Regions from separate parts of the Rossellomorea sp. GQ25 genome, predicted to be linked through region 3. Evidence: predicted binding sites of a transcription regulator. Region 3 holds the regulator's gene; each other region holds the start of a gene.

Region 1 (8,373 bases), on a different contig from region 3:
CTGCACTACTTCTAGTTCTATCTGTCATTCTTGCTGCATGTGGCGGCGGATCAGGCGGAGGATCATCTGAGGGTGAAGGTAACAAAGAGGTTGACTTCATTGGAATTGCTACAGGTGGAACAGGGGGTACATATTACCCGTTAGGCGGAACATTTGCTAAAATCATTCAAGATGAAACAGGAATTAAAGCATCTGCTTCAACATCTGGTGCATCTGCGGAAAATATGGCATCTATTAAAGATGGAAAAACTGAAATCGCTTTTACACAAACAGATATCGCTTCTTATGCATCTGAAGGAACAGAAATGTTCAGCGATAACAAGGTAGAAAATGCACGTGGAATTGCTACTCTTTATCCTGAAACGATTCAAATCGTTACAACAAAGGATTCAGGTATCAAGTCCGTTGAAGATCTGAAAGGTAAAGTTGTTTCTGTCGGTGAAGCAGGATCTGGAACATTATTGAACGCGAAACAAATCCTTGAGGTACACGGCATTGCGTTAGAAGATTTAGAAGCTCGTAATTTATCATTTGATGATTCAACCACTGGTATCCAGGATGGTACAATCGATGCGGCGTTCATTACTTCAGGTACTCCAACCGGAGCAGTTGAAGGATTGGCCGCAACGGAAGATATCACTATCGTACCGGTTGAATCCGGTAAAATCAGTGAGCTGATCGAGAAATATCCATATTACTCTGAGGATGAAATTCCTTCAGGGACTTACAGTAAAGTCGATGAGGCAGTTACAACCGTTGCGGTTCGTGCAATGTTAGTAACAAATGCTGATATTTCCGAAGATGTAATCTATGATGTTACAAAAGCCATTTTTGAAAATACAGATTCAATCACTCATGCCAAAGGTGAGTTAATCAAAGCTGAAGATGGACTAAAGGGTATGGGGATTGAATTACATCCTGGTGCGAAGAAATACTTTGATGAAAAAGGCGTTTCAATGGAATAGATCCACACCAGCAGATGGACGAAGGGATAGGCCGCGTAAAACGGTCTATTCTTTTGTTTTGGTATAGGCTATAAAAATGTTAAGTAAAGCAGTAATAAATGGAATGGTGGGGAATTTGTTATGAAGAAAATTTCATTCATAGGAACAATTCTCATTATTCTTGTTCTTTTATTCATCAACTTTATTCCCTTTCAAACATATCTGGTAATCGAACCGAGGAGTACTGAGGGAGATCCTGTCCTTTTCAGACTACCTGAAGATCATACATTTTCGGTTCGCTACACTCATTCTATTCATCTCTCAGAAGTAGAAGAGTTTTATCGTCAATCTACAAACCAAATTCAACAGACAAAGATGCTTTATGAGGATACTGCAATTGGTATGCCTGCGAATGCAGAAGGAAATGAAACCTTCGAGATGACAGAAGAAGGAAAATACTTCATTTCAAATATGAATAAAGTATTTCCATACATTGATATTCGCATCGGACAAGTGGTAGCCAATCATCGACTCGTATTGGATGGGAAAGTCTATCCTTTAGCTGACTATTTCGATAAAGGGTCTGTCGTTCGAATGCAATTAAAGAAACAAACACTATATGATCAGTGGAAAGGAGTGACCGTTGTTGGAAAAAGATAAAGAATTCGAATCATTAACCTCCGAACAACAACAAGAATTATTAGAAAAATATGATCCTGAATCATCTACGAGAAAGCTACACCATGGACTTTTTAAATGGGTGATTTTCTATGGTCTCTTAGCATTTTCATTATTTCAATTAGTCGCATCGATCTTTCAATTTATCCCTAGACAATTACTATTATCTATTCATTTAGGATTTGCTTTGTCACTTGTCTTTCTTCTGTTTCCTGCTAGAAAAAAGAATCTACGAAAAGATAAAGTCGCATGGTATGACGTCGTTCTATCTGTCATATCTGTAGGAATTGGTGCATACTGGCCGATTATGCAAGATGACATCGTTAGCAGAGTCGGTATAATGACATCACTTGATTTTTATGTTGGTTTTGCTGCGATGATCTTAGTATTGGAGGCAACCCGTCGTGCAGTCGGTTTACCCATCACGATTATCGCCTCTACTTTCATTCTCTATATGTATTATGGTCGATTGATGCCTGGATTCCTTGCGCACAGGGGATATGACTGGGACGATATCGTTAAGACGATGTTCTTTACAAGTGAAGGGATTCTTGGAACGCCACTCTATGTTTCAGCAACCTTCATCTTCCTATTCCTATTATTCGGGGCCTTCCTCGTTAAAACAGGCGTAGGGCAATATTTCAATGATTTAGCTGTGGCCATTGCCGGTAAACGCACTGGTGGTCCTGCTAAGGTTGCAATCTTCTCGAGTGCCCTGCAAGGAACGATCAGCGGAAGTTCCGTTGCAAACGTTGTAACATCTGGTTCCTTTACGATTCCAATGATGAAAAAGCTTGGCTATCGTAAAGAGTTTGCAGGTGGAGTAGAGGCAGCAGCTTCAACGGGTGGTCAGTTAATGCCGCCAATCATGGGAGCTGCAGCATTCTTAATGGTTGAATTCATCGGTGGAATCTCTTACTGGGATATCGCAAAGGCTGCCACCATTCCAGCTCTTTTGTATTTTACAGGAATTTGGATTATGACTCATTTTGAAGCGAAGCGAATCGGACTTCGCGGTCTTTCAGACGATGAAATGCCGAATCGTAAAGAAGTTTTAAAGAAAATTTACTTATTAATGCCGATTCTTACAGTCATTATTTTATTAGTCAGCGGTATGAGTGTTATGCGAGCAGCACTTTGGTCAATTGTTGCTACGATTGTGATTAGCGCGATTCGAAAAGAGACAAGGATTGGCTTTAAAGATGCAGTCGACGCACTCGTAGACGGTGCACGTACTGCACTTTCCGTAGCTGTAGCAACTGCGGCTGCAGGGATGATTGTCGGTGTAGTGACAAAAACGGGATTAGGGCTGACACTTGCGAATGGTTTAGTTGACCTTGCTGCTGATCTAACAAATTCATCAGAAGGTAAATTAATCCTGACCCTGGTGTTTACGATGATTGCATCTATTGTATTAGGTATGGGATCACCGACAACGGCCAACTACGTAATCACGTCCACAATCGCGGCACCTGCGATTATCCTGTTAGGTGCACCTGAGTTAGCAGCTCACTTATTTGTCTTTTACTTTGGTATCATTGCAGATATCACACCACCAGTGGCTCTTGCAGCATTTGCCGCCGCCGGGGTGTCAGGGGGGGAGCCGATACGGACCGGGGTCAATTCTGCTAAATTAGCGATTGCTGCCTTTATTATTCCGTATATGTTCGTCCTGTCTCCTGAGTTGCTGATGATTGATACAACAATCCCGAGATTATTATGGGTTGTCTTTACGGCAATAACCGGAATGATGGCCATAGGGGCTGGGATGATTGGGTATTGGTACAGAAGAGTATATGTGATTGAACGTTTCCTTTGTGTAGCAGCCGGTTTAATGCTGATCTATCCAGAGGGGAGCACAGACATCATTGGTTTAGTGTTATTTGGTGTCATGCTTGCGTTACAATTCTTCATTAAAAGAGAAGACAAAACACCAAAAAAAGCAACAGCATAAACAAACAAATGTGAGGCTGACCCTTTATTAGGGTCAGCCTCACGTCTTTTAGTTTCCAACTAGGATATAGTTCGTTTCTTATAAGGAATAAGAGGATAAGCGGCCAAAATATCATGCAGTCTGAATCTGCGGAATTCTTGTCGTAAAAAGCAATAGGCCAGAATAATATCCCCATCTAATTTTTTTACTATGATTTTTCTTTTCGTACAAATGGACTCAGGAGTCATATAGATGATTTCAATGGGGCTTTGGTCCATGAATGAGCGCTGTAATACCGTATTCATTTGTGAGCTCCTCTCCTGGAAGTGTACTCATAGTATATGCGAACGAATGTTCTTTCATACTGAATACCCAGAAGAAAAATGTATAGAACAAAAAATGATTGACATTTTTCTCATCATGACTATAATTTAATATATACCTTCCATAGCGACTTGTTAGCTCAGTGGGAGAGCACTTCCTTGACAGGGAAGGGGTCGTGGGTTCGAATCCCTCACAGGTCATACATAAAGAAAGCCTGCATCTTATTTTAAAGATGCAGGCTTTCTTCTTTTATATGTAAATCAACCTTTATAAAGGATCAGTGTTAAACGACCAGCGCTGTATGCCATTAAAAGTAAAAAGGACTCTGTTGGAATTCACGTAAGAGTCCTTGCCAAATCATATTAAGATATGATCACTTCTTTTTAGTTGACTTCTAATTCTTCCTCAAAATAAAACGTGCCAGGATGTTCTTTTACAATATATGAGAATCGCTTCATATTTTTAACGTATTGCCATTTCAATATTGTCACTGTTTCGCCAGTTTCCTTTATCGTAACCATTGCGCCATTACTAAACCGATTTTTTGTGGATTTCATTGGGCACTCCCTTTCATATTCTCTCATTATACCACAGTTTACCCTTCATTTTAGAGTCCCATTAGTGATAAATTTGGATAAATATAATGGTAGCGCTTTAACGGGCATGAAGGTAGTAATCATTACTCATATCAAGAGACTATTTGATGGGGAGAAAGGTTGTGTCAGAGGTCTGACTTTCAAAACTTCTCCTTGAAGAACTTGCTTATTTATTTCATTACTGTTATTCTATAGAAGAATTATTTTTGTCCGGTATACGAGGGAAGAACAAGATTTGGTTTTCACCTGATATCGCAAGAATAGTAATACTTTGTGTGTAACGCACTTTAGGAGGCAACAAACATGGAAAATGGTAAAGTAAAATGGTTTAACGCAGAAAAAGGTTTCGGATTCATCGAAGTAGAAGGTGGAGACGACGTATTCGTACACTTCTCAGCGATCCAAGGTGAAGGTTTCAAATCTCTTGACGAAGGTCAAGAAGTATCTTTCGACGTTGAACAAGGTGCTCGTGGACCACAAGCAGCTAACGTACGTAAAGCATAATCAAACTTTACAACTCCAAAAACAGACTCATTCGTGAGTCTGTTTTTTTATGGGGATATTTAAGTAACCCGGGACAAATTAAAATTAAAAAATCTATGCACGACATTCCAGTATGCCCGAATTAAACCGGTCGCTTATATTATTCATTTTCCTAAATCTTTCTTCGTCACTTCACTGCGAATATTGAGTTCTTTCGAGAATTCAGTATCGCTTTTTTTGTTGTTTGGGTATTTATTTTTTCGTTCACGATTATCATTTTTATTAGTCATCATTGTTTCCTCCTGTTTGTAAATGGTTATTACATTCTTATTCTAGACAAGTGATGCTTCGTTATCCTTGGTAAGTAAGGGAAGGGTGTTGTGAGTAGACAGAATTTTAAAAACATTATATCTTTTTTCTCCATACAACGCTAAAATTAAAATATATGCTTTACATGAGTGGAGGGATTTATCGTGGAAATGAAAGAAATAGTCGCCTTAGTGACAGGTGGTGCATCCGGGCTGGGTGAAGCTACAGTAAGAAGGATTATTGAGGAAGGTGGTAAGGCATATATACTGGATCTCAATGAAGAGAGAGCAGCAGCCTTGATAGAGGAGTATGGAGAATCCATTGGCTTTTATAAAACAGACGTGACAAAGGAAGATCAGGTGTTAGAAGCCTTGGAGGGGTCGATACAGGCTTTTGGCGGTTTTAATACAGTAGTGAACTGTGCAGGGATTGCTCCACCAGGGAAAGTGATAGGAAGAAACGGAATTCACTCTCTTGATCGATTTTCCAAGGTAATTGAGATTAACTTAATTGGTACGTTCAATGTGATACGCTTGGCTGCAGAAAAGATGATGGGTAATACAACAAATGACCACGGAGAAAGAGGGGTCATCGTCAATACAGCTTCTGTTGCTGCATTTGATGGGCAGATCGGTCAGGCTGCTTATAGTGCATCTAAAGGTGGAGTGGTCGGGATGACTCTTCCGGTTGCCAGGGAGCTTGCAAGGGATGGTATAAGAGTCATGACCATTGCTCCGGGGTTATTTCATACCCCGATGTTTGACACACTTCCTGATGAAGCAAGAAATTCGCTTGGAAAAATGGTGCCATTTCCACCAAGGCTCGGTCACCCATCTGAATATGCTCAATTAGTGAAAAGTATACTCGAAAATCCAATGCTGAACGGTGAAACGATCCGATTAGACGGTGCGATTAGAATGCAGCCTAAGTAAGTGGTTGAAACTGATGGAAATGTTTGCTTATTAAATGAGTGCGTGTTCATTCATTATCCCAAAAATGAAAGCGCTTTATAGAATGCATCACTTTGAAATGAGGGCGAGTACGTATGAAACATCATTATTTAACGGAGGATCATAGCATATTCAGGCAGGCACTTCGGAAATTTTTACAAAAAGAGGCTTATCCTTTTTATGATGAATGGGAGAAAAACAGGATGGTTCCAAGGGCCTTTTGGACGAAGATGGGGGAGCAGGGATTTCTTTGTCCAGACATTGACGAAGTGTACGGTGGAAGCGGGGTGGATTGGGGATATTCCGTGATTATCAATGAAGAATTAGAACGGGTAGGCTCTGGTCTGATCGGGATAGGATTGCACAATGACATTGTAGTCCCTTATATATCTGAATATGGAAGTGAGGAACAAAAAAAGAAGTGGCTCCCCGCATGCACGAGTGGAAAAATGATTACGGCCATTGCTATGACGGAACCTGGTGCAGGATCAGATTTAGCCGGGATTAAAACGACGGCTAAGCTTGAGGGGGACCACTATATTGTGAATGGTCAAAAGACCTTCATCACAAATGGGATTCAAGGTGATTTAGTGATTGTTGCCTGTAAAACAGATACGACCATCAGTCCGCCTCACATGGGGATCAGTTTGTTGGCCATCGAAAGGGATGCACCCGGATTCTCCAGGGGAAGGAAGCTTGACAAAGTTGGTTTACACTGTCAGGATACAGCCGAGCTGATCTTTGAAGATTGCAAGGTGCCGAAAGATAATTTGATTGGGGAAGAGGGCAAAGGATTTCAATATCTGATGAAAAAGCTCCAGCAAGAACGTCTTATCGTGGCGATAGCTGCTCAGACTGCTTCAGAAGAAATGTTTTCTCTCACGATGGATTATGTGAAGAGCCGTGAAGCATTTGGAAGGGCGATTGGTAAATTCCAGAATACACAATTTAAGATAGCGGAAATGGCGACGGATATTGAGATGGGCAGGGTATTCCTCGATGGTTTGATCGCCGAACATATGGATGGGAAAGATGTCGTGACGAAGGTTTCCATGGCCAAGTATAAATTGACTGAAATGGCAAGGCAAATCGCCACTGAATGCATGCAGCTGCATGGTGGATACGGCTACATGGAAGAGTATCAAATTGCGAGAAGATACAGGGATATTCCTGTTGCAAGTATATATGCAGGGACAAATGAGATCATGAAAGTGATCATAGCGAAGAATCTTGGATTATAGAAAGGAAGAGCAGGATGAGAGAGGTTGTTATCATTGAAGGAATACGATCTGCGGTTGGGAGACGGAAGGGTTCTTTGAAAGATATGAGGCCCGATGATTTAGCAGGGGAAGTGCTGAAAGGGTTAGTAGAAAGAGCAGGGATTGACCCTGGGCTTATCGATGATGTCATATTAGGCTGTGTTACTCAATCAGGTGAGCAGGCAGGTGATATTGCCAGGGTGGCTGCATTGATTGCCGGTTTTCCAATCGAAGTACCTGGTACGACAATCGACCGACAATGCGGCTCGAGCCAGCAGGCTGTCCACTTTGCATCACAAGCGATTCTTTCCGGCGACATGGATATCGTAATCGCTGGCGGGGTCGAGAATATGTCAAGAACTCCAATCGGTTCAAACTATCAAGGGGCTCCCTTTAGTGAAAAGCTTAGAGGCCAACACGAGATCATCCACCAGGGTTTATCTGCAGAACGGATTGCTGAAAAGTACGGATTCAGTCGTGAAGATCTTGATCAGTTCGCATATTCCAGTCATCAAAAGGCGTTAAAGGCTCAAGAGGCTGGTTATTTCGACCGGGAAATTTATGAGGTGAAGGTTAACGTCCCGAACGGTACTGTATTTCCGTTTTCTAAAGACGAAGGACCAAGAAAGGAAACGTCACTGGATGTGCTTTCAAATTTAAAACCTGCATTTAAAGAAGATGGTATCATTCATGCAGGGAATGCAAGCCAAATTAGCGATGGGGCTGCCGCACTTCTGTTAATGACGCGGGAGAAGGCTGAAGAATTAGGGTTGAAGGCAAGATTTAAGGTTCATACCCGCGTGGTGGTCGGATCTGATCCTACCCTCATGTTAACCGGACCTATACCGGCAACGAAGAAAGTCCTGGAGAAAGCAGGATTATCATTGTCAGATATTG
Region 2 (8,373 bases), 320 kb from region 3:
GACCATCTTTGTGTTAGGAGCCGCCAGTCTTATTCAAGCAGTAGTTGGTCATAAACTTCCCATTAATGAAGGACCCGCCGGACTGTGGTGGGGGGTTTTCGCCATCTATGCAGGTTTTTCAGGAACCCTGTACAGCAGTCATGAAGAAGTGCTGACCGTTTTACAAGGGGGGATGATTGTTAGTGGTGTGATTTTCTTTATTTTGTCTGCTACAGGACTACTAAAGAAGTTATCAACTTTATTTACACCAACGATTACATTTATTTACTTAATGCTATTGATTCTCCAATTAAGCGGATCTTTTATCAAAGGAATGTTCGGGATACAGTATGAAGGACAATCTATACAGCCGTTTGTCTTATTAGGAAGTATCATAACCATCCTTTTGGCATTATACTTTTCAGGTCATAAACGAAAGTGGATTCAACAATACTCCATTATTCTTGCCCTCCTCTCGGGCTGGCTAGTCTTCATACTCATGGGATTGGGTAAAAGCGCGACTGTTTCTGACAGCTGGTTTTCATTACCGGATGTGTTAGTCTTTGGAGCACCTGTATTTGATACGGGTGTCATTGTGACATCCATTTTCATTACATTCTTGTTAACGACCAATATGATTGCTTCCATTCGAGTGATGGAAGAGGTTATGAAGGCAAAGGGACAGCCCACATATGAAAGATTTACGAAGAGCGGCTTTGCTTCGGGATTAAATCAGTTGTTCGGTGGAGTATTCTCAGCCATTGGATCTGTACCCATTTCCGGGTCTGCCGGGTTTGTTGCCGCTACAGCGATGTACTCCATTATTCCCTTTATCCTTGGAAGTGCGATCATTATGATCATCAGTCTGATCCCAAAAGTGATGAATCTATTCGCAAGTCTTCCAGCTCCAGTTGGCTATGCCGTTACCACGGTCATCTTCATCAAAATGGTCGGGCTTGCTCTCGGAGAGTACAGAAAAGAAGAGAACGTCGAAAGAATCCATTTTGTCGCCGGCATCTCTCTCATTGTAGGGGTAGGAGCCATGTTTGTGCCCCCATCCGCTTTTAAAGACATGCCTGTAGTGGTTGCCTCCATATTGAACAATGGATTGATACTTGGAACCATCACAGGAATCATCGTAGAACAATATATTCTGTTAAAAAACAAACAACACCCTGAAACCAGTAAACTATAGTTTGCTGGTTTTTTATTGTCTTGTACAGGCAAGAGTCTCTTGTATGAGGAATCCACATTATTCATAAACTAAGGCCACAAAGGCAATTTCTTGGACAACATGTTTACCTTTTGTATAATGAGGGTATCCCTTCTATGTTTAGAAAAATTTCTCAGTCCATAAAGCAGGTGTAAAAATGATTGAATTTAAGAATGTCACGAAAGTCTACGAAGATGGTACAGAAGCCATAAAGGGTATCAACCTGACGATTCCAAAAGGAAAGCTTGTTGCCTTAATCGGGCCAAGCGGATGTGGGAAAACGACCACGATGAAAATGATCAATAAGCTAATTCCACCCTCCAGTGGAACGATTCTGATTAATGGTAAAGATACTTCAGAAACCGATGAAGTGGAGCTCAGGCGTAATATCGGCTATGTCATACAGCGTATAGGATTGCTTCCACACATGACAATTGAAGAGAACATCAGCCTGATTCCACGTTTGAAAGGATGGAAGAAGGAACAATATGAAGGCCGTGTAGATGAGCTTCTAAATCTTGTCGGGCTTGATCCTAAAGTGTATCGTAAACGATACCCACTTGAGCTTAGCGGAGGACAACAACAACGGGTGGGCGTCATTCGTGCCCTGGCAGCTGAACCGCCTATCATTCTGATGGATGAACCCTTCAGTGCCCTTGACCCGATCAGCCGGGAGCAGCTTCAGGATGAATTGAAAAACATACAAAATACGATACATAAAACGATTGTGTTTGTCACACATGATATTGATGAAGCATTAAAAATCGCTGATGAGATTGCGGTAATGCGTGATGGAAAAATTGAACAAATCGCTACACCATCAGAGCTCCTGTCCCAACCAGCAAATGAATTCGTTCGGGCATTTATCGGGGAGGACCGCCTGAACGCTCCACAAACTCAGATGCAAGTAATCGATATGATGGAAGACAACTCAAATTACATGCTCTATGTAGAAGCGGAATATACTTTAATACCTTATGACGCAACGGTCCAGGAAGCGGCAAGAGTACTTCTTGAGAATGGAAAACCCTATCTCATGGTGACTAAAGGCGGCAAAATGATAGGAAGCGTCACAGCCAGCGGGATTCTTCGTGCAGTAGCCTCAGAAGGAAAAAAGGAGGCACGGTCGGTATGAATGCATTTTCACTTGTGTTTATCAACACCATTTCAAATCGCTCGGATGCCATCTTAAACGGACTATTTGAACATCTGTACTTATCATTTGTATCGATTTTCATAGCGATAGCCATCTCTTTACCGCTGGGTATATACATATCACGAAAAAAGCAAACAGCTGAATTTTTCATCGGAATTACAGCCATTTTCCAAACCATCCCCAGCTTAGCTCTATTTGGTTTTCTCATCCCTCTATTAGGGACTGGTAGTGTCACAGCGATTATTGCCCTGACCGTGTATGCACTTTTACCGATTTTAAGGAACACGTACACGGGGATCATCGGGGTTGATGAGGGAGTCATAGAAGCGGGCAGAGGGATGGGGATGACTAACTCACAGCTTCTGTTTAAAGTGGAGCTTCCTCTCGCCCTGCCGTTCATTATGGCGGGTATCAGAACCGCTACTGTCTTAACGGTGGGAGTCGCGACGCTTGCAACCTTTGTAGGAGCGGGTGGACTAGGTGACCTCATTTATCGGGGACTATCCACTTGGAATAATTCTTTAGTTCTTGCAGGGGCCATTCCTGCTGCCTTACTTGCACTTTCTTTCGACTTTTTATTAAAACTTCTTGAAAGAATGACAACACCTAAAGGTTTAAAAGCACGGAAATAAACCACATTCAAAGGAGAGTAAGAATGAAAAAGAAATTAAAACCATTTATTTTATTAATAGTCCTATCCTTCACCATCGCAGGTTGCGGAAATGGAGGGGGGAAAGACACTATTACAGTTTCAGGTAAGATGTGGACTGAGCAGTTTATTTTAACGCAAATGATGGCTGAACTTCTCAAAGAGAAAACAGACCTGGATGTTAAAGTGGAAGAAGGACTAGGAGAAGTATCGATTTTGACACCTGCTCTTGAAAAAGGCGATATCGACGTATATATCGAGTACACAGGAACCGGACTCGAAGCGGTGCTAAAAAAGCAAGCGAAGGAAGGGGCTTCAGCTGAAGAAATTCTATCTCAAGTCCGTAAAGGATACGAGGAAAAGTTCAATGTGACATGGTTAAAGCCACTGGGATTCGAAAACACGTATACCCTTGCTTATACTCAAGATCAGGACTTTGATGCCAAAACATTCTCTGACCTTGTTCCCCTATCGAAAGATTTAAGCTTTGGAGCGCCGCATCAATTCTATGAGCGTGAAGGTGATGGGTACGATGCATTTGCCGAAGCATACGGTTACAAATTCAAAGCGAAAGAAAGCTTTGACCCGAACATTATGTATGAAGCAGTGAAGAACGGAGATGTAGATATTATTCCGGCCTTTACAACTGATGGAAGAATACAACGTTACAATCTGAAAACGACTACGGATGACAAAGGATTCTTCCCACCATATGATGCTGCTCCTATCATCCGACAAGAAGTTCTGAAAGAGCATCCTGAAGTAAAAGAAGTCCTGAATGAATTAGCTGGACAAATCTCTGAGGAAGAGATGAGTGAGATGAATGCCAAGGTGGACATGGATAAACAAGATCCTAAAGATGTAGCGCGTGAATTTCTGCTATCCAAGGGATTAATTGAAGAGTAAAATGTTAAGAAGTGTCAGAAGGGATAGAGGAATAACAACACGTTCTTTTGACATCTCATTCTGTTTAGATATATTTATAAAATTTTGAAAAATTAAAGGGAAATATGGTATAAAAGAAGAATAGGACTTTAGGAACAGCTAAAGAATGAATGGATAAGGAACGATGAAGGAGTTGTAATCATCTATGGAAAACCCATCCCGAAAAGAAATTGGAAACATCCTTAAACAATCAAAACGCATTGCCGTGATTGGATTAAGTGACAATCCTGCACGAACATCTTATATGGTCTCAAAAGCGATGCAGGATCAAGGTTATGAGATTATTCCTGTAAATCCAACTATTGACGCTGCATTGGGCGTTAAAGCGGTATCTTCTCTGAAGGAGATTGAAGGACCGATTGACATCGTCAATGTATTTCGCCGCTCAGAATTTTTGCCACAGATCGCGCAAGAATTTAATGAAATTGATTCTAACGTGTTTTGGGCGCAACAAGGTGTAATGAATGAAGAGGCTTATCGCTTTTTGAAAGAACGTGGGTATACAGTCATTATGGATCGCTGTATTAAGGTTGAACATGCTTTAACCAAATAATTCTCACTCGTAACAAGCGGCTCTTACCGCTTGTTTTTTTTCGGATGGACTTTTCTTCTTTCACTACTAAAAAATCCGGTCCATACAAAAAGAAAACAGTCCGATATCAGAGTTGTTCTAGGAAATTACATTTGCGAAAATCAAATAAAACGCTACAATATAGCATAGTGGTTTACCTCAGTAATGATCAAAATAGGTAAACGAACAAACGTTCTTGTGTTATAGTTAACATATACATAACCAATACTACCGTACAAGTACTATTTACGGTTAGAGAAGTTTTGAAAGGGGAATGTTCGTGGCCAACCAGAATAAGACCATGGATTACAATGATGATGCCATTCAAGTATTAGAAGGTTTAGAAGCCGTTCGTAAGAGACCTGGAATGTATATAGGCTCTACAGATTCAAGAGGATTGCATCATTTAGTATACGAAATTGTCGATAACTCGGTGGATGAAGCATTAGCAGGCTTCGGAAATGAGATTATTGTTACGATACATAAGGATAATAGCATCTCTGTCCAGGATAAAGGACGAGGGATGCCTACTGGAATGCATAAGCTTGGCAAGCCCACTCCTGAAGTCATCTTGACTGTGCTGCATGCAGGAGGGAAATTCGGACAAGGCGGGTACAAGACCAGTGGCGGATTGCATGGTGTAGGTGCCTCAGTCGTAAACGCCCTATCTGAATGGCTTGTTGTGACGATTGAAAGAGATGGAACGAAGTATGAACAGCGTTTCATAAAAGGTGGAAAACCGGAAACCACCCTTGAGAAAATCGGAAAAACGAAAAAAGCCGGAACTTGTATCCATTTCAAACCTGATCCGGAGATTTTCAGTAATACCACCTATAATTATGAAACGCTATGTGAGCGTCTAAGGGAATCTGCATTCCTTCTTAAAGGATTAAAAATTGAAATCATTGATAAGCGTCATGATCAGAAGGAAATCTTTCACTTTGAGAGCGGGATCCAAGCCTTTGTTCAATACTTAAACGAAGAAAAAGATGTGCTTCATAACGTAGCTTTCTTCGAAGGAGAAAATCATACCATCGAAGTGGAGTTTGCCTTTCAATTTAATGACGGGTTCTCTGAAAACATTCTGTCATTCGTGAACAATGTTCGTACAAAAGACGGAGGTACCCACGAAGCCGGAGCAAAGACAGCCATGACTCGTGTCTTTAATGAGTACGCCCGTAAAGTTGGGATTCTAAAAGATCGGGACAAAAATCTTGAAGGGACCGACATTCGTGAAGGGCTCGCAAGCATCGTATCTGTGCGTATACCGGAACATCTCCTTCAATTTGAGGGGCAGACGAAAGGAAAGCTTGGTACGAGTGAAGCACGTTCAGCTGTAGATGCAGTTGTTTCGGAACACCTTCTATATTTCTTAGAAGAAAATCCCGATACAAGTTCCCTTCTTATTAAGAAATCCATTAAAGCCGCCCAAGCCCGGGAAGCGGCACGTAAGGCAAGGGAAGATGCGCGTAACGGAAAGAAACGAAAGCGATCTGAAACCGTTCTATCTGGTAAATTAACACCTGCTCAATCGAGAAATCCTCAGCGCAACGAGCTCTATCTGGTGGAGGGTGATTCTGCGGGAGGTTCAGCGAAACAAGGTCGTGACCGTAAATTCCAAGCGATTCTTCCACTTCGAGGGAAAGTCATCAATACGGAAAAAGCCAAGCTTCAGGATATCTTCAAAAACGAAGAAATCAATACAATCATACATGCGATCGGTGGGGGAGTCGGTCCGGAATTCAACGTCGACGACATCAATTATGACAAAATTGTCATCATGACCGATGCCGATACAGATGGAGCCCATATCCAGGTTCTGTTGTTAACCTTCTTCTATCGCTACATGAAACCATTATTAGAAGCAGGGAAAGTTTATATTGCCCTTCCTCCTCTCTATAAAGTAAGTAAAGGTGCAGGAAAGAAACAGAAGCTTGAATACGCATGGACGGATGAAGAGCTTCAAGGAGCCATTTCTAAAGTTGGGAAAGGCTATATGATCCAGCGCTATAAAGGTCTTGGAGAAATGAACGCCGATCAGCTGTGGGAAACGACGATGGATCCTGCAACCCGGGCACTGATCCGTGTCCGTATCGATGATGCTGCCCGAGCAGAACGTCGAGTGACGACTCTTATGGGAGATAAAGTAGAGCCGCGCCGTAAATGGATTGAAAGCAATGTAGCCTTTGGGCTGGAAGAAGACGGAAGCATTCTGGAAAATGAAAACATTACGGTCGCAGAGGAGGGGTAATACATGACAACTGTAGAAAGATATCAAGACTTACCTCTGGAAGAGGTGCTTGGCGACCGATTTGGACGTTATAGTAAATACATCATCCAAGAGCGTGCATTACCTGATGCACGTGACGGGTTAAAGCCTGTACAAAGACGTATTCTTTACGCCATGTACGTGGATGGTAACACCCAGGAAAAAGGGTTCCGTAAATCAGCAAAAACCGTTGGTAATGTTATCGGTAATTATCATCCCCATGGTGACACATCTGTCTATGATGCTATGGTGCGTATGAGTCAAACGTGGAAAGTGCGAAAATATTTAGTCGAAATGCACGGAAATAACGGAAGCATCGACGGAGATCCGCCTGCTGCCATGCGTTATACAGAGGCTCGGTTATCTGCAATCTCCATGGAGCTCTTGCGTGATATCGATAAAAAAACCGTGGACTTTGTTCCAAACTTTGATGATACATCAAGTGAACCGACAGTTCTGCCGTCACGTTTCCCTAACTTATTAGTCAACGGATCCACTGGTATTTCAGCAGGATATGCAACTGACATTCCACCCCATCATCTTGATGAAGTCATTGATGCAGCAATCATGAGGATGGAAAAGCCTCAAAGCACGGTGGATGATTTAATGACGGTCTTAAAAGGACCTGATTTTCCAACCGGTGGCATCATTCAAGGGGTAGACGGCATCAAAAAAGCCTACGAAACCGGAAAAGGAAAAGTGGTTGTTCGTGGAAAAGCTGATATTGAAAACATTCGTGGAAGCAAGCAGCAGATCGTCATAACGGAAATTCCTTATGAAGTAAACAAAGCGAATCTCGTCAAGAAAATGGATGAATTCCGTGTAGATCGCAAAGTGGAAGGAATTGCTGAAGTTCGTGATGAAACAGACCGCGATGGAATGCGCATTGTCATTGAGTTAAAGAAAGATGCAGATGCTACAGGCGTCCTAAACTATCTCTACAAGAATAGTGACCTTCAAATCGCCTATAACTTTAATATGGTAGCGATTCATAACCGACGTCCCAAACTTATGGGGCTGCGAGATTTATTGGATGCTTATATTCAACATCAAAAAGAAGTAGTGACAAATCGTACCAAACATGATTTAAATAAAGCGAAGGATCGCCAGCATATTGTCGAAGGCTTAATGAAAGCTTTGTCAATCTTAGATCAAGTGATTGCAACAATTCGCGCTTCCAAAGACAAACGTGATGCGAAGGATAATTTAATCCAGCAATTTCAATTTACTGAAGCACAGTCAGAAGCAATCGTCAGCCTACAGCTATACCGCTTAACGAATACAGACATTACCGCACTACAGGCAGAAGCAGAGGAATTAGCGAAAACGATTGCTGAGTTAACTGCTATTCTGGATAGTGAAAGCAAGCTTTACAGTGTAATTAAAAAAGAATTAAAAGGCATCAAAAAGCAGTTCTCTGATGCTCGCCGCACTAAAATTGAGGATGAGATTGAAGAAATTAAAATCAACCTGGAAGTAATGATTGCCAGTGAGGATGTCATGGTTACCGTTACCCGTGATGGTTACATGAAACGAACAAGTCTACGTTCCTATTCTGCTTCAAACGGGCAGGATCTCGCCATGAAAGAAA
Region 3 (8,373 bases):
GCCTAGTAATGTAATTTACTTGTTTCGAGATGATATCGTGAAGTTCTCCTGAACTTGATTCCCATTCGGAAAAAAGCTGATAGAATATTCTTTCCCGACCATAATAGTGCTGAACAAACATTTCTTCAATCCAATAGATTTGATAGTTTCGCACTTTTACACCCTCCTACCTTTCTTTCATATAGTATAAATCAACTAGAAAGGAGTCATTGTCGGAAATTGTTGAAAATCTACACTAGTTTTGTCGAAGGTCAATTAAACTCAAAATTCCAGGGATTGTCTCAAGCAAGTTTAGGGACTTATCATCATTTACCCAATCTCTTCCAGACATACTCTTTTTAATCGACAATTACATTCAGCTTAAAAAAGGTCGACTCCTTTAAGAGTATTAAGGAGTCGACCTTTCATGTCTTTAATTTATTACTGAAGTAATGCTTTGATTCTTGAAACTACATTGTCTGAAGTAAAGCCGTACTCTTCCATGACTCTTGCTCCAGGAGCAGATGCACCATATCCGTCAATCGCTAAAATGTCGCCATCGTCTCCTACATAGCGATCCCAGCCCATAGGAGATCCCATTTCGATAGCAAGGCGTTTTTTCACACTCTTAGGCAGAATAGATTCTTTGTATTCTTTTGATTGTTTCTCAAAGCGATCCCAAGACGGCATACTTACGACCGATACGCTGATTCCGTCTTTTTCAAGTGCATTTTGAGCGTCTACTGCTAAATGTACTTCAGAACCAGTTGCAATCAGTAAGGCGTCAGGCTGTTCCTTGCCAGAAGCAGATACCACATAGGCTCCTTTGTCTACGCCGTTATATGCTTTATCTGCAGTACCTTTAAGTGTTGGAAGGTCCTGACGAGATAGAACTAACATCGTAGGCTGATCCTTAGACTCTAAGGATAATTTCCAGGCTGCAGCAACTTCATTTCCGTCACCAGGGCGGATGACAGAAAGGTTAGGCATGGCACGAAGTGAAGCAAGCTGTTCTACAGGTTCATGCGTAGGTCCATCTTCTCCAACAGCGATACTATCATGCGTGAATACATATGTCACAGGTAAGCCCATTAGAGCCGCTAAGCGGATAGCGGGTCTTAAGTAGTCACTGAATACGAAGAATGTTCCTCCGAATACGTGCAGACCGCCGTGAAGAGCCATACCATTCATGGCTGCACCCATACCGAACTCACGAACACCGAACCAGATATTACGACCTTCATACGATTCATGAGTAAAGTCTGCTTCATCTTTAATCATCGTCTTGTTAGATCCGGCTAAGTCAGCTGATCCACCAATGAATGAAGGAAGATTCTTCGCAATCGCATTTAACACTTCACCGGAGGAAGCTCTGCTTGCTAGTGCTTTTCCTTCTTCATATACCGGGATATCTTGATCCCATCCTTCTGGAAGATCACCTTTGATAGCTGCTTCTAATTGGAAAGCAAGCTCTGGATGCTCTTCTTTATATTTTATGAATAAGTCAGCCCAAGCTTCTTCTTTTTCAGAACCTACTTGTTGGATTTTTTCCTCGAATCTGCTATAGACTTCCTCAGGTACATGGAAATCCTGCTCAAACGTCCATTGATAAGCTTCTTTCGTAAGCTTCATTTCGTCTTCACCAAGTGGAGCACCGTGAACAGCAGATTTCCCTGATTTATTAGGAGCTCCGTATCCGATGACCGTCTTAACTTCGATCATAGTAGGACGGGTAGTATCCCCTTGAGCGTCTTCGATTGCTTTGGAAATTTCTTCAAGGTCATTCCCATCTTCAACACGAATATATTGCCAACCATATGATTCAAATCGGCCTTTAACACTTTCAGAGAAAGATTTGTCTAACTCTCCATCAAGTGAAATATCATTTGAATCATAGAGAACTACAAGACGACCTAATTTCAAGTGAGCTGCTAATGAAGCTGCTTCAGAGGCCACACCCTCCATTAAGTCTCCATCTCCACAAATAGAATATGTAAAATGGTCTACCATATCGTATTGATCCTTATTGTATGTAGACGCTAAATGCCTTTCAGCTAATGCCATACCGACTGCCATACCGATTCCTTGTCCAAGTGGTCCAGTAGTGGCTTCAACACCTGGGGTATGTTTGTATTCCGGGTGACCCGGAGTTTTACTTCCCCATTGACGGAATTCTTTAAGATCTTCCATTGAAACGTCATAACCTGATAAATGGAGCAGGCTATATAATAGCATAGATCCATGACCAGCGGATAAAACGAAGCGATCCCGGTTGAACCACTCAGGATTTTTCGGATTATGATTCATGAATCTTGTCCATAGAGCATACGCCATCGGAGCTGCTCCCATAGGCATTCCGGGGTGTCCAGAACCTGCTTTTTCAATTGCATCGATAGATAATGTACGGATTGTATTAATTGCTAATTGATCTGTGTTATCAAACATATGTCAGACATCCTTCCTTTTAATGTACCTTATTAATATTAATCTTCTTTGTTAGTTTATACAACTATCTTGAATGATAACATGACTTTATGACCGTTGAAAATAAAAACCCTTGTGATTTCATAAGGGATGAAAATGAAAAAAAACTGCCAGGTCCAATTTAAATGGACCTGGCAGTTCATTAATTTAATGCATTTTCTTTTTGGTCTGGATATCCTGAATCTTCTTAGGCGTCACTTCATTACCTTCCGGATCAAAGATTCTTGTATTTTCAATGGTCCCTTTCATCGATTGACGAAACGTTTCCAGGTATTCTTTTCTCAACTTGGACTGCTCTTTTGCTTCTCGTTCGGTTAGTCCGCTACTTTTAGACTTCTTGGCAAGCTCATTGATTCGATTCATTTTCGTTTTTGAAAGCATCTATAAAAACTCCTTTATTGCATTTGTCAGCAAATTCTAAAACACAACTAAAAATTGTACGTAATACTATCGTCATGTTACTAGATTCAAGGAGATAAAACAAGAGTTACGCATTTTCCACTGAATTCATATATTCTTTAAAACGCCTATGTACCGTAGCTTTGGAGACATCATACCCGAAGCCTCTTAATGTGGCTGCAATTTCAGCAAAAGTCAATTCGTTCTTCCTTAACCGGACAATTTCCTCAACCGGTACTTCGATCCGCTCTCTTCCATCTATATTCCCCTTATTTTTTAGATTTTTATGAGGTTGAAAACCATTTTCCACTGCCCTTTTCATCCCTCGTCTGATTTTCAAATTATGGAGTTTTCTTTGATATTCCTCAACCATGCTTACGATATTAATCACCATAGAATCAGATTCAGATAAGTGAAGCTCCCCACTATGAGTTTGACTGATAATCTTGACTTCTTCTTTTAATAAACAGTGAATAAGAGCAATTTTGGCATTCCCTCTGCCAATTCTTGTTTCATCCTGGATGAGAACAGCCGCAATCGACTCATCTTTAATCAAATCAAGAAGTTCAAGAACACCAGGACGATCTAATTCAAAACCGCTTGCTTGATCTTTTATAATAGCAGCCACTTCGTATTGGTGGTCTTGTGCCAATTTCACTAATTCCTCTTCTTGGCGTTCCAAGGATGTTTCCTGTGTGTCTTTCTTTGTACTGACTCTGCAGTAAATTACTGCCTCCATCTTCTATCCCTCTATTCTTCGTTCATTACCACTTCATAATCTGAATGTGTAGATAATGTTGGTTTTTCTATAGGTAAAACAAGTGATTCACCGGGTTTAATGGAGAATGATGTAAGATTGTTTTCCTCTCCTACCCAGGCGATAAATTCTTCCACTGTCATAGAATATTCTTCATTATACTGTTTGGCAATAGTCCAAAGAGTGTCTCCATCCCGAACAGTGATGCTTTGGTAAGATGGTTGACTTGCCGTGACTATGAGAAAATACACTGCTGATAAAAGTGCTAAGACAAATAAAATAATAATGTAAGAGAAACGATTCCAAATATGTGTTAACATAAATAAACCTCCATGCGAATGTTTGTTCTGTTTTTCGTTACACTCATTGTAATACGAACATTCGTTTGGTGTCAACAAAAATTCGAACTTATGTTTGTATCGACTGGAAAGACATGCTATAATGGGAACATAAGATCTATAATAGAGGTGCGTGAACATGACAAAATTGTCTAAAAGACAGCAAGACATACTAGAATATATTAAAATTGCAGTAAGAGAAAAAGGGTATCCACCTTCCGTACGGGAAATTGGTGAAGCCGTTGGTCTTGCTTCTAGTTCCACCGTACACGGACATCTGGCCAGGTTAGAGAGTAAAGGACTTATTCGTAGAGATCCCACTAAACCAAGAGCCATCGAAATCTTAAATCTTGAAGAGGATACGATTCCACGCCAACGAGTTGTGAATGTTCCATTAATCGGTAAGGTGACAGCCGGTCAACCTATTACAGCCGTAGAGAATGTAGAAGAATTCTTCCCCTTGCCAGAGCGTATGGCACCTTCAGATGAACAGGTCTTTATGCTGGAAATCATGGGTGATAGTATGATAGAAGCCGGGATTTTAGATGGGGATTTTGTCATCGTGCGTCAGCAGCAAACAGCGAATAATGGAGACATCGTTGTAGCGATGACAGAGGAAGATGAAGCAACTGTAAAACGTTTTTTTAAAGAAAAAGATTATGTACGATTACAGCCAGAGAACTCAACAATGGATCCGATCATTTTACGTAATGTATCCATTTTAGGAAAAGTTGTCGGAGTTTATCGCCAAGTACATTAATACGTTTAAGCCGCTATGCATAATAGCGGCTTAATTTAATCTATACTTTTTAAGTCTCTAAAAAAGCAGTGAGTGGTAGCGAAAACGCTACCACTCACTGCTTTTAATTAATAGCAATTATTAAGGATTAATACATTTGAATGTATTGCTCGCGCTCCCATGGGTGTACTTGTGTACGGAACATATCCCATTCGATCTCTTTCGCTTCTACGAAATGTTCGAAAATGTGTTCTCCAAGAGATTTTACAATTACTTCATTTGTTTTAAGATTTTCTAATGCAGCGTGTAATGTTGCTGGAAGATCTACGATTCCCGCTTCTTCACGCTCTTTTTTGTCCATAACATAAATATTACGGTCGATTGGCTTAGGAGCTGGAAGGTTACTTTTGATTCCATCTAATCCAGCTGCCAGTAATACAGCCATCGCCAGGTATGGGTTAGCCGCCGGATCAACACTTCGGACTTCAACACGTGTGCTTAATCCACGAGAAGCAGGGATACGGATTAATGGGCTGCGGTTACGAGCAGACCATGCAACATAACAAGGTGCTTCATATCCAGGTACTAAACGCTTGTATGAGTTTACAGTCGGGTTCGTGATCGCTGTAAAGTCAGTTGCATGTTTAATGATGCCAGCAAGGAATTGACGAGCTGTATCGCTTAATTGCAAATCTCCCTTTTCATCGAAGAAAGAGTTTTCCCCATTTTTGAATAGGGACATGTTACAGTGCATTCCTGATCCATTTACACCAAATAGAGGCTTCGGCATGAATGTTGCGTGTAATCCATGCTTACGTGCAATCGTTTTAACCACTAGTTTAAATGTTTGGATATCATCACATGCTCTTAATGCACTTGCATATTTAAAGTCGATCTCATGTTGACCAGGAGCCACTTCGTGGTGAGATGCTTCGATTTCAAAGCCCATTTCTTCTAGTTCTAATGCGATATCACGACGGCAGTTCTCACCTAAATCTGTAGGAGCTAAATCGAAATAGCCACCGTTATCATTTAATTCTAATGTCGGCTCACCATTTACGTCTAATTTAAAGAGGAAGAATTCTGGCTCAGGTCCAAGATTGAAGTCAGTAAACCCTAGCTCTTCCATTTGGCTTAAGATGCGCTTTAAGTTGTTACGCGGATCTCCTTCGAATGGAGTGCCATCTGGATTGTAGATATCACAGATTAGTCGGGCTACTTTTCCTTTTTCAGCTGTCCATGGGAATACTAACCAAGTATCTAAATCAGGGAATAGGTACATATCTGATTCTTCAATACGAACAAATCCTTCAATTGAAGATCCGTCAAACATCATCTTGTTATCTAATGCCTTCTCAAGTTGACTTAGAGGGATTTCTACGTTCTTAATCGTCCCCAGAATGTCAGTGAATTGCAGTCGGATGAACTTGACACCTTCTTCGTTCGCTAATCTTAAAACATCTTCTCGAGTATACTTTGCCATTTACGTATTTCCTCCTCAAGTTTATTAAAGGTTTTATTTAATGAAAAAAGCGAGACATGTCACCTTGACGCAAAGATGCTTTAGTAAATCGACCAGAATGCATCATTTCATTTCGAAGTAATTTACGCAGCTCGTCATCGGATAAATCTTGTCGTGCTTTTTCTTCCTTTTCATTACTTACGTCAGATACTACCTTACTTTCATTATGACTGGATACAGCAAATATCTTCTTAATCCCTGCCATGTTGATGCCTTGATCTAACAGATCCTTTACTTCCAATAACTTATCAATGTCATTCAAGGAAAAGAGCCTACGATTCCCCTCAGTACGTGCAGGGCTGATCAGTTGGTGCTCTTCATAGTATCGAATCTGACGAGCTGTTAGGTCCGTGAGCTGCATGACAATACTGATTGGGAATAATGCCATCGTTCGACGAATTTCACTTCCGCTCATCTTGATTCCTCCTTTTGTTTTCCTTCTTGACCTTATTATATGTAATGTGAGGAGTTCTGTCAATCATATGTTAGAATTTCTTACATAAGAATTCAAAAGGAAAGGATAGTCGATTCTAGACTATCCAATTACAATTTTATTATCCTTTTATCACAGTGATTAAACCTTTTTCAATCAAATTATCAACTGCTGAGCAAACGGCAATTTTCACGTGCGCGTAAGTTAATCCCCCCTGAACGTATCCCACATAAGGTGGTCTTATCGGTCCATCTGCAGATAATTCAATGCTTGAACCTTGAATGAATGTTCCTGCCGCCATAATGACATCATCCTCATAACCAGGCATATAGTTTGGATATGGAGTAAAATGAGAATTTACAGGTGATGCAAACTGGATTGCCTGACAAAATGCGACCATCTTATCTCTGTCATCGAACTGAACAGACTGGATTAAATCTGTTCGCTTTGCATGAGGACTTGGATTTGTATTCATGCCAAGTTCCGTTAAGAGAGCCGATGTGAAGACAGCACCCTTTAATGATTGTGCCACCACATGGGGTGCCAAAAAGAAGCCTTGATACATTTCTTGCAAGCTATAAAGAGATGCACCCGCCTCTGCCCCTATTCCAGGGGAGGTCATTCGATATGAACATGCATCTACGTATTCTTTCTTTCCTACGATATAACCCCCGGTTTTAGCAAGGCCTCCCCCAGGATTTTTAATAAGGGAGCCGGCCATTAAGTCTGCTCCGACGTGACAAGGCTCACTCTCTTCTACAAATTCTCCGTAGCAGTTGTCTACAAAGACGACCATTTCAGGGTTGATCTCTTTTACAAAATCAATCATTTCTTTGATTTCTTCTATAGTAAAGGAAGGTCGGTTGGCATATCCTTTCGACCGCTGAATCCCCACCATTTTTGTTTTGGAAGAAATCGTCCTTGCCACCCCTTCAAAATCGACCTTTCCAGACTCAAGTAAATCTACACTTTGATAGCCAATTTGAAAGTCTTTCAGTGAACCGGTTCCTTCCCCGCGAATCCCAACAATTTCTTCTAGCGTATCATATGGCTTTCCCGTTATGTACACTAGTTCGTCCCCAGGTCTAAGTACACCGAATAAGGCGATGGAGATCGCATGAGTACCTGAAATAATCTGAGGTCGCACTAGTCCTGCTTCTCCTCCGAATACATCGGCATAAATACTTTCTAATGTGTCTCTTCCTGCATCGTCATACCCATATCCAGTTGAAGGTATGAAATGAGAATCGCTTACACGGTGCTTTTGAAAAGATCTAAGCACATTGAACTGGTTATTTTCAGCTCGTTCTTCAATTTGGTTGTGTATATCTTTAATGCTTGCTTCAACTTTTGTTACCAATGGTTTTAGAGTGTTTCCGTGCACTAATTGTTCAAACATGAGGTTTTTGTTTCCCTTCTACCTTTGAAATTTCTTGATACTGCCTGCGATTGGATGATCTTCTAAGTGATAGCCCGTCAATTCGTAAACCTGGCTTTCTTCTATAAATTCTAATTTTCTTAGGATCGTATCATTTTTTAATTGTGAAAGGAGCTTCCCTTCACTAGCTGGGATGAACACATGATAAGATGTCATATATTTTTTCACGATTTCTTCTATTTTTAATAAAAGCTGACCTCGATCCTCTTCGTTCAAGGCACTGATCATGATACGATCCCATTCACTACCCGGAACAAAGTCAGGGTCCACCACATCACGCTTGT

The links. The regulator LexA, encoded in region 3, represses DNA repair genes until DNA is damaged. The targets are predictions, from matches to a motif close to CGAACATATGTTCG.
Region 1: AC6CIB_RS16085 (WYL domain-containing protein) is a predicted target of LexA. The motif match lies at 3,900-3,913, and genes of this name have one in related genera.
Region 2: parE (DNA topoisomerase IV subunit B) is a predicted target of LexA. The motif match lies at 4,697-4,710, and genes of this name have one in related genera.

The regions. Positions count from the first base shown of each region.
Region 1 is NZ_JCAXEQ010000005.1:83,814-92,186, reverse strand. It holds gene AC6CIB_RS16100 (TAXI family TRAP transporter solute-binding subunit) at 1-965, shown strand, start outside; gene AC6CIB_RS16095 (DUF1850 domain-containing protein) at 1,086-1,604, shown strand; gene AC6CIB_RS16090 (TRAP transporter permease) at 1,591-3,576, shown strand; gene AC6CIB_RS16085 (WYL domain-containing protein) at 3,636-3,860, opposite strand; tRNA gene AC6CIB_RS16080 (tRNA-Val) at 4,008-4,079, shown strand; gene AC6CIB_RS16075 (hypothetical protein) at 4,263-4,436, opposite strand; gene AC6CIB_RS16070 (cold-shock protein) at 4,779-4,979, shown strand; gene AC6CIB_RS16065 (hypothetical protein) at 5,123-5,248, opposite strand; gene AC6CIB_RS16060 (3-hydroxyacyl-CoA dehydrogenase) at 5,432-6,199, shown strand; gene AC6CIB_RS16055 (acyl-CoA dehydrogenase family protein) at 6,313-7,458, shown strand; gene AC6CIB_RS16050 (thiolase family protein) at 7,473-8,373, shown strand, end outside.
Region 2 is NZ_JCAXEQ010000001.1:565,991-574,363, reverse strand. It holds gene AC6CIB_RS03130 (purine/pyrimidine permease) at 1-1,174, shown strand, start outside; gene AC6CIB_RS03125 (ABC transporter ATP-binding protein) at 1,350-2,327, shown strand; gene AC6CIB_RS03120 (ABC transporter permease) at 2,324-2,980, shown strand; gene AC6CIB_RS03115 (ABC transporter substrate-binding protein) at 3,004-3,903, shown strand; gene AC6CIB_RS03110 (CoA-binding protein) at 4,088-4,495, shown strand; gene parE (DNA topoisomerase IV subunit B) at 4,794-6,764, shown strand; gene parC (DNA topoisomerase IV subunit A) at 6,768-8,373, shown strand, end outside.
Region 3 is NZ_JCAXEQ010000001.1:881,850-890,222, forward strand. It holds gene sirA (sporulation inhibitor of replication protein SirA) at 1-154, opposite strand, end outside; gene tkt (transketolase) at 421-2,424, opposite strand; gene AC6CIB_RS04840 (DUF896 domain-containing protein) at 2,611-2,844, opposite strand; gene AC6CIB_RS04845 (YneB family resolvase-like protein) at 2,951-3,601, opposite strand; gene yneA (cell division suppressor protein YneA) at 3,613-3,939, opposite strand; gene lexA (transcriptional repressor LexA) at 4,097-4,717, shown strand; gene glnA (type I glutamate--ammonia ligase) at 4,845-6,179, opposite strand; gene AC6CIB_RS04865 (MerR family transcriptional regulator) at 6,217-6,633, opposite strand; gene AC6CIB_RS04870 (methionine gamma-lyase family protein) at 6,773-8,050, opposite strand; gene hflX (GTPase HflX) at 8,069-8,373, opposite strand, start outside.